2 regions of the Caproicibacter sp. genome follow, and region 2 is predicted to be linked to the other one. Evidence: predicted binding sites of a transcription regulator. Region 2 holds the regulator's gene; the other holds the start of a gene.
The links. Region 2 encodes LexA, which represses DNA repair genes until DNA is damaged. Its sites were predicted from a motif close to CNAACANNTGTTNG; they were not measured.
Positions count from the first base shown of each region.

Region 1 (6,196 bases), on a different contig from region 2:
AAAACATGGCGGACCGTCTGTCGCCCGCGATGCAGAACCGGGAATTTGTTGTTTATTATCAGCCGAAGTACTCCGTTGCGGAGGAGACGCTCTTCGGCGCAGAGGCCTTGGTGCGGTGGCGGACGAACCCGCAGACCCTTGTTCCGCCGGGTGAGTTCATCCCTGAATTTGAACGAACCGGGAAAATCGCGGAGCTGGACCGCTATGTATTCCGGCAGGTTTGCAGTGACATCCGGAAGTGGATGGATGAGGGGAGGGAGCCTGTTCCCGTTTCCGTCAACTTGTCACGCGTGAATCTGCTTGATTTCTCTATTGCGGAGGAATACCGTGCTCAGGCGGCAAAGCTCGGCGTGCCGGTCGGTCTGCTGGAACTCGAGGTGACGGAAAGCGCGTTTGCGCAGGACGGCCCGGCTTTGGAAGCGGCAATGAAAAAGCTGACTGAATCGGGCTTTTCCCTGTCGATCGACGACTTCGGCTCGGACTATTCTTCGTTGAAAATGCTTTATGACGTTCCGGCACAGACTTTGAAACTGGATCGGGAATTTTTAAACGGACTGAATTCCGGCGAGCGCGGCAGAGCGGTTGTTTCCGCGGTGACCGGGCTTGCGAAAAAGCTGCATATGACGGTGGTCGCCGAAGGCGTGGAGACGGAGGAGCAGCTTGAATTTTTGAAAAAAATTCGGTGTGCGGTGGCGCAGGGCTATTATTTTTCTCCCCCTGTGCCGGAGGAGCAGTACGCGGCTTTGCTGTCGGTTGCGGAAAAGCGGGCGGCCCAGGCCGATTTCTATGGAAACCGTGAAAATTCCGCGGTATAATAGAAACGTAAGAAATTTATCGAAACAAGGGAAAGGAGATACGGCATGCTGCAATTCCGAATCCTCTGCAACAATTATGTCGCCCGCGGCCGTCTGCTTGCGGAACACGGGCTTTCTCTCTGGATTGAGCGAAACGGTACGAGCATCTTATTTGACGCCGGGCAGACGGACGTATGGCTGCGAAACGCCCATACGCTCGGACTGAAACCGGAATCCGCCAACGCGGTCGTTTTAAGTCACGGGCACTACGACCACTGCGGGGGGCTTGAGCATTTCCCGTTTCAGGAGAGCAGCGCGATGGTCTATGTTACCCCCCAGGCTTTTCAGAAAAAACTGACCCTGGACGCGAACGGCGCGTATCGGGATATCGGAATGCCGTGGAGGCTGGGCGACTCGCCGGAGTCCGAAGGCCGGGTCGCAAGCACGGAGGGCAAGACGGAAATTCTGCCGGGAGTCTGGACGCTTGGGAATATCGGAAGCTATAACTCTTTTGAATCCGTACAGGACTGCTTTTTCACGGAAGAAGGCGCGGAAAGGGTCCCGGACCACATGGAAGACGAGCAGATTCTCGTGGTGAAAGACGGGGACGGCCTTGCCATCTTTTCCGGGTGCAGCCACCGGGGCGTCGTCAACTGCGTGGAACATGTGCGGGCATGTTTTCCGGGCAAGAAAATTCTCTCGCTGGTCGCCGGAATGCATCTGAACGGCGAGGGGCCGGAACGGATTCAAAAAACTCTGGAGTATTTTTCGCAGTCCGACCTTCAAAAGGTGATTCCGCTGCACTGTACCGGAATCACCGCAGCCGCACAGTTGAAACAGGCTTTGGGAAGCCGGTGCGCTCTGGGCGCGGTTGGGGACAAAATTGATCTGTCCTGAATCGATACCTGCGTTTCACCCTTGACGGGGGAACGGCGGCATTGTATAATAAACTTCAGAAATACAAAAATATCCGTTTCCCGTTTCCTGTAAGGGCCGGTGCCGCGAAGCGCCGGGCCGTGGAAGAGGCGTCGTGAATTCCATCCGTCCTCCCGGTGGGGAAGACGGTTTTTCTTTTTCAGGGTCAGAGCAGGGAGGAACTATATGAAAATTATCGATATTCTCAATCGTCAGGGAGTTTCCGTTTCCTTTGAGGTTTTTCCGCCAAAAAAAGATTCGGATTTTTCGCAGGCGCGGCAGGTCGTGACGGAAATCGCATCGCTGTCACCCTCGTTCTTGAGCGTGACGTTCGGCGCAGGAGGGGGAACCTCCAAATCCACCGCGCAGATTGCCGAATTGATTCAGCAGTGCGGCGTACCGGCCCTTGCGCACCTGACCTGCGTTTCTTCCACCGGGGAAGAGGTTTCCGGCGTTTTGGAGGATCTGAAATCGCGCGGCATACAAAACGTCCTCGCGCTGCGCGGAGATATTCCGCCCGGAATGGAATTTCCCTCCCCGCGTCAGTACCGGTACGCAAAGGAGCTGGTTCGCCAGATTAAGTCGTCGGGAAATTTCTGCATCGGCGCCGCCTGCTATCCGGAAGGCCACGTGGAATGCGAGCATAAGGAAGACGACATCGATCACCTGAAGGAAAAGGTCGACTGCGGTTGCGATTTTTTGACGACGCAGATGTTTTTTGACAACAACATTTTTTATAATTTTCTTTACCGCATTCTTGCAAAGGGGATTCAGGTTCCGGTTGCGGCGGGTATCATGCCTGTGACCAGCAGCAAACAGATCCGCAGAATCTGCGCATTGTCGGGGACGGCGCTTCCGCCGCGTTTTCTTGCTATTGTGGATAAATTTTCCGACAATCCCAAAGCGATGAAGCAGGCCGGCATTGCCTATGCCACGGAACAGATCATTGATCTGGTGGCGAACGGCGTAAAGGCGATTCACGTTTACACCATGAACAAACCGGATGTGGCGCGGAAGATTATGGAGAATATCTCCGATATTTTATCCGTCGGTCAAAAAGGTCTTGACTGATTTGGAAGATTATGTTATAATTCCTACTATAGTTTGGTTGTGATGCATAGCGCTATGGAAGTAGAATTTACCTACATAAAACAAAGGCGTTTCAGAAACTTATTCTGAAGTCGCCTTTATTTTTGTTTGCATCCCAAAAGGATTGGATTGCTCTCGATTTTTGTTCTTTGCGCGTGGGTGGGGCAAGGCTATGAAGACTTATCTCTTCTGAACCGGTTTTTTGCCGGTTCTTTTATTTTTACCCTTTACAGGAACGTATGTTCTGTGCTATGATTAGAAAAGATAACAGCGGGGGGAAGAATGAAATGGATTTGTTTGACAAACTGAAAATCCTGACCGACGCGGCAAAATACGATGTCGCCTGCACGTCCAGCGGAGTTGATCGAAGTGCCGCCCGCGGCGGGATCGGCAGTGCGGAGGCATGCGGAATCTGCCATACCTTTGCGGCCGACGGGCGCTGCGTGTCACTTTTAAAGGTTCTGATGACCAATCGATGCGCCTACGACTGCCGGTATTGTGTCAACCGGCGTTCCCACCAGACGCCGCGCGCCGAATTCACCCCCCGGGAGCTGGCGGACCTTACCATCAGCTTCTATCGGCGTAATTATATCGAAGGGCTGTTTTTAAGCTCCGGCGTTCTGAAAAGTCCGGATTATACCTGTGAGCGCATGATTGAAACGCTGAGAATTTTACGGGAGGAGTACCGTTTCGGCGGATATATCCATGCGAAGGCGATACCGGGGGCGGACCGCTCGCTGATTGAGCGGCTCGGCCTGCTGGCCGACCGGATGAGCGTCAACATTGAGCTTCCCTCCCGCCAAAGTCTTTCTCTGCTCGCGCCGGATAAAAGCAAGGCTTCCATTTTGAAGCCGATGGGTGAGATTCGGGACGGGATCCGGCAGAATAAAACGGATCTGGTGCGGTACCGGCATACGCCGAGATTTGTTCCGGCGGGGCAGAGCACGCAGATGATGATCGGAGCGACGCCCGACACCGATTACCGCATTCTGAATCTGGCGCAGGGGCTTTACCGGAATTACGGCCTGAAGCGCGTCTTTTACTCCGCGTACCTCCCGGTTGTGGAAAACAGTCTGCTGCCGGCCTTGGGTTCCCGCCCGCCGCTTCTGCGGGAGCACCGGCTGTATCAAGCGGACTGGCTCCTTCGCTTTTACGGCTTTTCCGCGGAGGAACTGCTCGACCCCGAGCATCAGACCTTTAATCCGTATGTGGACCCGAAATGCAACTGGGCGCTGAACCGTATGGAAGTTTTTCCGATGGAAGTCAACCGCGCGCCGAAAGAATTGCTGCTGCGCGTTCCGGGAATCGGCGTGACCGGGGTAAAGCGGATTCTGACGGCTCGCCGGACCGCTTCTCTTGATTTCGCAGATTTGAAAAAGCTGGGCGTCGTGCTCAAACGGGCGCAGTATTTTATTACCTGCCGGGGAAAAACCGTTCCCGGGCTGAAATTGACGCGGGATTCGATTCTCAGGGCTCTTTTGTCTTCAAAAGAGCTGAATTTGTACAGCCGCGACCTTGACTGGGAAGAGGCTCCGCAGCAGCTTTCGTTTTTCGGGGGCGCAGGGCCGGAACGGGAGGAGGTGCAAAGATGGCTGACAACATAATTTACCGGTATGACGGCAGCTTTGAAGGGCTTTTGTGCTGCGTGTTCGAAAGTTACGAGCGAAAGGAAATTCCCTTTGCCGTGCTCCCGCCGGACGACGGCCAGATCATGCTGGCGCCGGAACGGGAAATCACCGCCGACTCGGAAAAAGCGGCGCGGGTCGCCGCGTCTATTCCGAAGAAAATCGGGCCGGAGGCAGTCGGTTTTGTCAAGCGTGCGTTTCTGACCTGCCTGCCGGGAAAAGAACGTCATATTCTCCTGTTTTTGCGCCTTGGGTACCGGCACGGCCCGCAGGTCATGGAGATGCTTGCGAATGACACGGTTCACGTGCTGTTTCAGGCGGTCAATTTTCTGGATCGTGAAACGCATCTTTTGAAGGGATTCCTCAGATTTTCAGAATTTGACGGGGCCCTCGCGGCGGAAATCGAGCCAAAAAATTTTGTGCTTCCGCTGTTGGCGCCGCACTTTTGCGCGCGCTACCCGGAGGAACGATTCCTGATCTATGACAAAAATCATGGCGCCGCGCTGGTTTACCGCCCCCATCAAACGGCGATTATCCCGGCGGACGGCGTAGAGCTGCCGGAACCGGACGAACGGGAACGGGAGGCGCGGGCCTTGTGGCGGCTTTATTATAAGACCGTAGAAGTGGAGGGAAGGCATAACCCGGTCTGCCGCAGAAGCCACATGCCGATGCGGTACTGGAGCTGTATGACGGAATTCTGCGAACGAAAAGAAAGCCCAAAAAAATCCGCCCCGAATCAACCGGAGCGGGATAAAAATCAGCTGCCTTTTATTTGTGGATCGTGAGCTTTTTTTCCGTGCCGTTTTTCAGCCTTCGGATATTTTCACGGTGCTTCCAAATCAGCAGGGAAGAGATCACGAGCGCGAACAGCGTGGTAATCCAGACGAAGGAAAGCGGAACGGCGCCGTTTGCGCCTGCGCGGTAGTCTTGAAAATATAAAAACAGGAAATTCGCGATGGGAAAGGAAATGGCCGCCAGAACCGACCCGAGGGATACGATTCTGGAAAAAGCAAAAACAAAAGCGAAGATGACAATGGCAACGCTGAAAAGGCGCCAGTCCAGCAGTAAGAGCATTGCCGCGGAAGAAAGGACGCCCTTGCCGCCGCGGAAACCGAAATAGACCGGGTAAATATGGCCGATCATGCAGAAAAGCCCGGCTAAATAAGCCCCATACTGGGCAAAGTAGGGCGGGATTCCGGAAAGCGCGCTGAAGTATTGAAAAATGGCCCTCCCGGCGTAGACGGAAACGGCGCCCTTTGAAAAGTCGAAAATCAACGTCAGAATTCCGGCCTTTACCCCGACGGAACGAAGCACATTGGTTAATCCCGCGTTTCCGCTGCCGAGCGTGCGGATATCCGTGTTGTGACAAAGCCTTTTCGTAAAAATAATGGAAAAGCTGATGCTTCCCAGAAGATAGGACAGGACCGCGACAATCAGCGCGGGCGCGGCAATCGAAAAGTCCGGCATAATCGTTTCTCCCCCCGTTTAAAAAGCCTTCCCCACAGGCGGATCCATCATCCGCTTCGCCGCCGATCAAAAGAATCGAGCGGCCGGGGCGCCATGCCAATATCATAACACCGGCATCCCGTTTTTTCAAGGAGATACTTTGCGATGGCTCAATTACATCGCCCGGAGGCCGTTAGGCCTGCGGCCGGCGCTCATTGAAAACGATTGCAGCCCGGTCGTAAGGCCGCTAAAATAGAATCAGGATAAAATTAGCTGAGAAATAAAATCCATGGGAAACGGTCTGAAAGGAGTAAAGTCAAATGAAAT
Region 1 covers NZ_JBJKOP010000009.1:6,276-12,471, reverse strand. The annotation lists gene ACLQ3M_RS01715 (putative bifunctional diguanylate cyclase/phosphodiesterase) at 1-815, shown strand, start outside; gene ACLQ3M_RS01710 (MBL fold metallo-hydrolase) at 861-1,691, shown strand; gene metF (methylenetetrahydrofolate reductase [NAD(P)H]) at 1,896-2,780, shown strand; gene ACLQ3M_RS01700 (putative DNA modification/repair radical SAM protein) at 3,086-4,402, shown strand; gene ACLQ3M_RS01695 (TIGR03915 family putative DNA repair protein) at 4,387-5,208, shown strand; gene plsY (glycerol-3-phosphate 1-O-acyltransferase PlsY) at 5,192-5,890, opposite strand; gene ACLQ3M_RS01685 (secondary thiamine-phosphate synthase enzyme YjbQ) at 6,190-6,196, shown strand, end outside.
Region 1: ACLQ3M_RS01700 (putative DNA modification/repair radical SAM protein) is a predicted target of LexA. The motif match lies at 3,031-3,044, and genes of this name have one in related genera.

Region 2 (6,196 bases):
ATTCTCCGTTCACCTTGGTGACAAAGTGCAGATGGGACTCTTCCTCCTGCTCAATCGGAACCTTGCCGACCGTTCCGATTTCCTGCCCGGATTCAACGGTGTCTCCGGCTTTTACTTTCATCTGGTCCAGACCGCAGTACCAGGCTTCAACGTTGCCGTGCGTGATAATGACCGTGTTTCCGTATTTGTCATCCTGATAGGCTTTGGTAACCGTCCCGTTTGCAATTGCCTTGACAGTTTCACCCTGCTTGGCGCTCAGGTCGATTCCGGTATGCGCGCGCCAGTCAAGAGTGGTTTTGCAGTAGACCGGGTCCGTACTGAATTTTTGAACGACCGTTTTTCCAACGGGATAGGAGTAGTGCGTCACCTCGGCTGCAGCTGTCCGCTCCGGCTTTGAAACAGGCGCTTCCGGTTTTGATTCCGGCTTGGAATCGGGCTTGGATGCAACGGCCTCGGAACTGGACGGGGCCTTGGAAGACAACGCTTCGGTCCGGGAAGAGGATTCCGGTTCCGCGTACACCCCGCTGACCGTATTGTTGGCGGGTGCCGTACTCTGAACGGTTTCGCTCTGCGATTTGTCATCAGGCGCCGCGTAGTTCACCACGCTGTCATAAGTCGTCCAGGCTGCCACTCCAACGGCAATCAGGCAGACCCCAAGCGCAATATAAAAACCTTTTGAAGATCCTTTTCTGCCATTTTTTTGTATGTGTAAATTCATTCTGCCACCTCCGCAAGTATTTTGACCACATAAACGGTTCGCTATACGGAAAAGGCGGGCAGAGGCAATATTTTTTTTGAGGATTATTTTTGAAAGGAAAGGGACCCGGTCGTTTCCGACCGGGTCCGATTTCATTAGCTTGAGGGGTATATTGAGGAGGGTAGAACATGAATCAAAGAGCGGTGCGGCTCCAACTCCCTGATTACGCTTTTATTATATCGTCCATGCACAAAAAAGTTGTGAATGAGTTATGAATACCTTATGAATTTTTTCCAAAAGAACTCACCGAAGCTGTCTGCGGCCAGCGCGGCGCGGCGGTTTCGTATTTGGATTGGAACGCATTGATTTCGGCGAGTTGGGGATAATGGTGTTGTAACGGAGGAAGAAACATGAACAGCCACTATTTAAAGAATATAGATTTTGAAAAAGAACTGGATTTGACCAAACTTGTTGAGTATCAGGACGGTCAGGTTGTCAGCCGGACCCTTGCGCAGAATCAGGCGGTGAGTATTACGCTGTTCGCGTTTGACCGGAATGAAGAGATCAGCTCACACAGCTCCGGCGGGGATGCAATGGTCATGATTCTGGAGGGGACGGCGTTGATTACGATCGGAGAGAAGAAAATACATCTTGATTCGGGGAAAACCATCGTAATGCCCGCGGGGATTCCGCATGCCGTTGCTTCGGAGAGCCGTTTTAAGATGCTTCTTGTCGTCGTATTCCCTCGGTAGATTTTAAAGTCAGGTTTTATATCACAAAAAATTAAATTAAAAAGAGGAGTTTGTTATGAAAGCCAGTCTGGACAGAAGCGGTTGTATCTCCTGCGGGCTTTGCCCGCAGACCTGCCCTGAAGTTTTCCGTATGGGGGACGACGGAGTAGCCGAGGTTTATCAGGAAGACGTTCCGAAAGATGCACAGGAGAAAGCGGTCGAGGCGCAGGAAGGCTGTCCCGTATCAGTCATCACCGTGGAATAAATGCTCAGAGGGCAGCCGAAACCGGCTGCCCTCTGATTTTTGCTGCTTTTTGGGAAGGGCTTTTCACCCGGATTTATTGCAAACATTTGTTTTCATTTGCCGGCTGTTATGGTATAATATTGCTATCAATCAGGGAAGGTGATTCGGGATGCTGACAAAAAGCCAACAAAAAGTTTACGATTACTTAAAAGGCAGAATGGAAAACGGACTGCCGCCGACCGTTCGGGAAATCTGCCGCGCCACAGGGCTGAAATCCACTTCCAGTGTTCACGCGCATTTAAGGGCGCTGGAGGAAAAGGGGCTGATCACGCGCGACCGCGGCCTGAACCGCGCCATTCATTTGGCCGGGGAGCAGACCACGATTCAGGTTCCGATTCTGGGGCAGGTGGCGGCGGGCAACCCGATTCTTGCAGTGGAGGAAATCGAGGGATATCTTCCGTTTTCGCCCGCGAGGCGTGTGGGAGACGAGGAATACTTCGCGCTGAACGTCAAGGGGGAAAGCATGAAGAACGCCGGAATTTTAAACGGCGACATCGTTGTCGCGCAGAAAACCGGCTCGGCGCTCGACGGGGAAATCGTCGTTGCGCTGATCGGGGACGAAGCGACGGTCAAACGCCTGTTCCGCGAAAAGGACCGCGTCCGGCTGCAGCCGGAAAACCCGGCGTTTGAACCGATCTATTCCCGGGACGCGCTGATTCTGGGCAAGGTCGTCGCGGTTTACCGGTTTTACCGGTAAACCTCAGTCTCGGATCAGAACGGCGCGCACGGGGGAAGCCTCCGCCCCGGACATCAGAAGCGGGAACGCGATGAGCCGGTAGCCGCCCGGTTCCGCAAGGGAAAGATTCAGCCCTTCCAGAATCGGGATGCCGGCGCCCAGCAGCTCTTTGTGGGGGGCTTCTTCGTCGTTCGGCGCGCCGATGCTCTGTGCGTCCGTTCCGACCAGAACAATGCCGGACTGCGCGAGCGCGAACGCCGCGCTTTGCGTTAAATATGCCTCTCCGCCGCCTTTCAGCAGCAGTCTGCCGCCCTGCGGCGGCGCGAGACGGTCGATGTCCGCGCCGGTCAGAATTCCCTCGGCGGCAATGACCGTGCAGGGACCGATGAAGAGGGAAAGATCCATTTGATCAACGGAATCTCCGTCCGGGATGAAATGAAGCGGCGCGTCCAGATGGGTTGCGCTGTGGCAGCAGGCGTAAAATCCGGAAAGGTTGCAGGCGTCCCCAAGGTCCATGCGGCGGACGATATCCCGGCGCGGCACCGGGTCGCCCGGATAGGGCTGCGAGGAAAACAGCTCTCTGGTAACGTCGATCAATTCCATTTTGCAGTTCCCCCTTAAATTCGGGGAAGAAGGTTTTTGATCAGCTCGGTCAGCTCGCGCGCGGAGCGGCCGGCGAATTCCGTGAAATCGACCGCGGCCTGTTCGTTCGCGTTATCCGAAATCGCCCTGATGACCAAAAATTCGGTTCCGTTCAGGTAACAGACCTGCGCGATGCTTCCGCCCTCCATTTCACAGGCGGAGGCGCCAAATTCATCCGCGATGCGGCCGAGCCGTTCGGAATCGCCGATGAACTGATCGCCCGTGGCGATAACTCCCGTATGTATTTTTTCCGGTTGATACACGGATTTCGAGGCGGCGACAGCCTGGTCCGCCAGACGGCGGGAAGCGGGGATATGAATGATATTCGGCCCGCTTAAAAATCCTTTTTCATCTCCGAGAGCGCTCGTATCCATATCGTGCTGAACCAGTGAACTGGAAATGACAATGTCGCCGATTTTTACCCCCGCGCCGGTTCCGCCAGCTACCCCGACGTTCAGCAGCGCCGCCGGACGGTAACGCAGAATCATGGTTTGAGCACAGACCGCGGCGGCGACCTTTCCAATCCCGCAGCGGGAGACCACGCATTCAATTCCCTCAATGGTCCCCCTGTGGTAAATGATTCCGCTGACGGTTTCCGAAACCCGTTCCGGCATCAGGCCAATCAGATCCTGTACCTCAACGTCCATTGCGCCGATGATTCCAATCATTTCGAAACACCTCCTGATACTTCCTTGATCATACGTTTTTTTCGCAGGAAAATCAATCCTCTTTTTTTCCGTGGGGATGCTTTTCTCCGCATTTGTCAAGAATCGCGTCGGTAATCAGTTCAAGAGTTTGAATCCGCCCGAATTTTTTGTCCTGCGATTCGATGATATGCCACGGCGCGTACCGGGTGGAAGTGTATTTCAGCATGTCGTTCACACAGGCTTCATATTGATCCCATTTGCTTCGGTTGCGCCAGTCCTCGTCGGTGATTTTCCAGCTCTTTTCCGGATTGTTCTGCCGGGCCTGAAAGCGGCGGAGTTGCTCTTCCTTGTCAATCTGCAGCCAGAATTTCAGAATTACGGCGCCCCAGTCCGCAAGCTCCCGCTCAAATTCGTTGATTTCGCGGTAGGCGCGGCGCCACTCTGCTTCCGTGCAGAAGCCTTCCACGCGCTCCACCAGAACACGGCCGTACCATGTTCGGTCAAAGATGGCGATATGCCCGTCGCGGGGCAGGTTTTTCCAGAAACGCCACAGGTACTGGCGGGCTTTTTCGTCCGGGGTCGGCGAGGCGATTGGGACTACCTGATAGCCGCGCGGGTCCAGCGCTTTGGCGACGCGGCGGATGGTGCCGCCCTTGCCGGCGGCGTCCCAGCCCTCGAACGCGAGAATGACGGGAATCTTTTTCAGGTACAGCTCGCTGTGCAGCTCCCGCAGCTGCTTCTGTTCCTTTTCCAGCCTTTTCTGGTACTCGTCCCGGTCCAGGGTCCGGTTAAGCGGAACTTCGGACAGCTTCGGCATCGGCAGAAACGGGTAGGCTCCGGGCTGAACGGGCTCCTGTGCCGGCAGCAGGTCCTGACGCTCCTGATTCAAAGCTTCCGTGACCCGTGCGATGACCGCTTGAAACACATCCAGCGCGGCGGCCCTCCGGTCGGTTCCGGAAAGCAGGTGCCACGGCGCCGCCGTAGTGTTTGTGTAGCCGATTGCTTCCTCAAACGATTCGCAGTATTTTTCATACTGCCGATTCCGTTTCCAGTCCTGCTCCGTCACGCGCCACTGAGTATTGCGGTCTTTCGCCAGCTTTTCAAAGCGCTCTTTCTGCTCTTTTTTGCTGATGTGAACGAAGAATTTTATGATGAGGTAGCCCGCGTCGGTCAGCTCGCGCTCAAACGTATTGATGCTGTTCAGGCGGCGGGTCAGTTCCTTGGCGCTCACGTCTTCTTCCAGCCGCGCGGTGGTAACGTCCAGGTACCAGCTGCGGTCCAAAATGGAAAAATCTCCGGCTTTTGGTACGAAATTCCAGTACCGCCACAGCACGGGCTTGCGCCGTTCCAATTCCGTCGGACGCGTGACGGAGTGAACCTTGCACCAGCGCGGATCAAGGCTGAGGATCAGGTCGGAAATCAGTTCGCCTTTTCCGGAAGCTCCCCATCCTTCAAAGAGAATGATGACGGGCAGTTTCTGTTTCAGCACCTGCTGCTGAAGAACGGAGAGCTGTTCCCGCAGCTTTTTGGAAGCGGATTTGAATTCTTCTTTCGTAATACTTTTTTTCAAGTCGATTTTTTCCAGCATGGCGCGCACCGTCCTTTTTCATCTATTATACGCGCAAAAGGACGTTTTTAAAAGGAAAGAAGTACATCGGGCTCAAATTCGCCCGCGGTATTCCCTAGGCACCGCATTTGTGATATAATAAAACGAATATTTTCCGGGAAGGAGCGGCGCGATGATTATTCTGGGAATCGACCCCGGCTACGCGATTGTGGGCTACGGCCTGATTCGGTCGCAGGGCGGAAAATTTATTCCGCTGGAGCACGGCTCCATTGAAACCCGTGCCGGCGAAGATTTCTGTCTGAGGCTGGAAGCAATTTATAACGGCCTGCGCGCCGTGATGGCAAAATGGAAGCCGGACGCCGTATCAATAGAAAAGCTATATTTTCAGAACAATCAGAAAACGGCGATCGGCGTTGCGGAAGCGAGGGGAGTAATCCTGCTCGCGGCACAGCAGTCCGGTGCGTGCGTCTTTGAATATACCCCGCTTCAGGTCAAACTGGCGGTCACCGGGTACGGGCAGGCGAAAAAACCGCAGGTGATGGAAATGACCCGTCGCCTTCTGTGCCTGAAAGAGGTGCCGAAACCGGACGATACCGCGGACGCGCTCGCAATGGCGGTCTGCCACGGTCAGGCGGCCGGGTCGGCGATGAAACGGGCGATGCTTTCGGAAAGGCTCCGGCTTCGGAGCGGGAACCGAGGATAACGGAGGAACCATGATTTACAGTGTGAAAGGAACCCTGTGCCATACGGAGCCGGGACTCGCCGTCATTGAATGCGGAGGCGTGGGGTTTAAATGCTTTACTTCGATGAATACACAGCGGACTCTGCCGCAGATCGGCGAACAGGCGAAGCTGTTCACCGTGCTGAATGTGCGGGAGGACGCGCTTGACCTGTTTGGCTTTTCAACCCAGACGGAGCTGAGCTGTTTTAAA
Region 2 covers NZ_JBJKOP010000023.1:1,867-8,062, forward strand. The annotation lists gene ACLQ3M_RS03535 (peptidoglycan DD-metalloendopeptidase family protein) at 1-718, opposite strand, end outside; gene ACLQ3M_RS03540 (cupin domain-containing protein) at 1,108-1,449, shown strand; gene ACLQ3M_RS03545 (ferredoxin) at 1,505-1,693, shown strand; gene lexA (transcriptional repressor LexA) at 1,842-2,429, shown strand; gene ACLQ3M_RS03555 (cyclase family protein) at 2,433-3,011, opposite strand; gene ACLQ3M_RS03560 (5'-methylthioadenosine/adenosylhomocysteine nucleosidase) at 3,026-3,718, opposite strand; gene pap (polyphosphate:AMP phosphotransferase) at 3,771-5,285, opposite strand; gene ruvC (crossover junction endodeoxyribonuclease RuvC) at 5,437-5,967, shown strand; gene ruvA (Holliday junction branch migration protein RuvA) at 5,978-6,196, shown strand, end outside.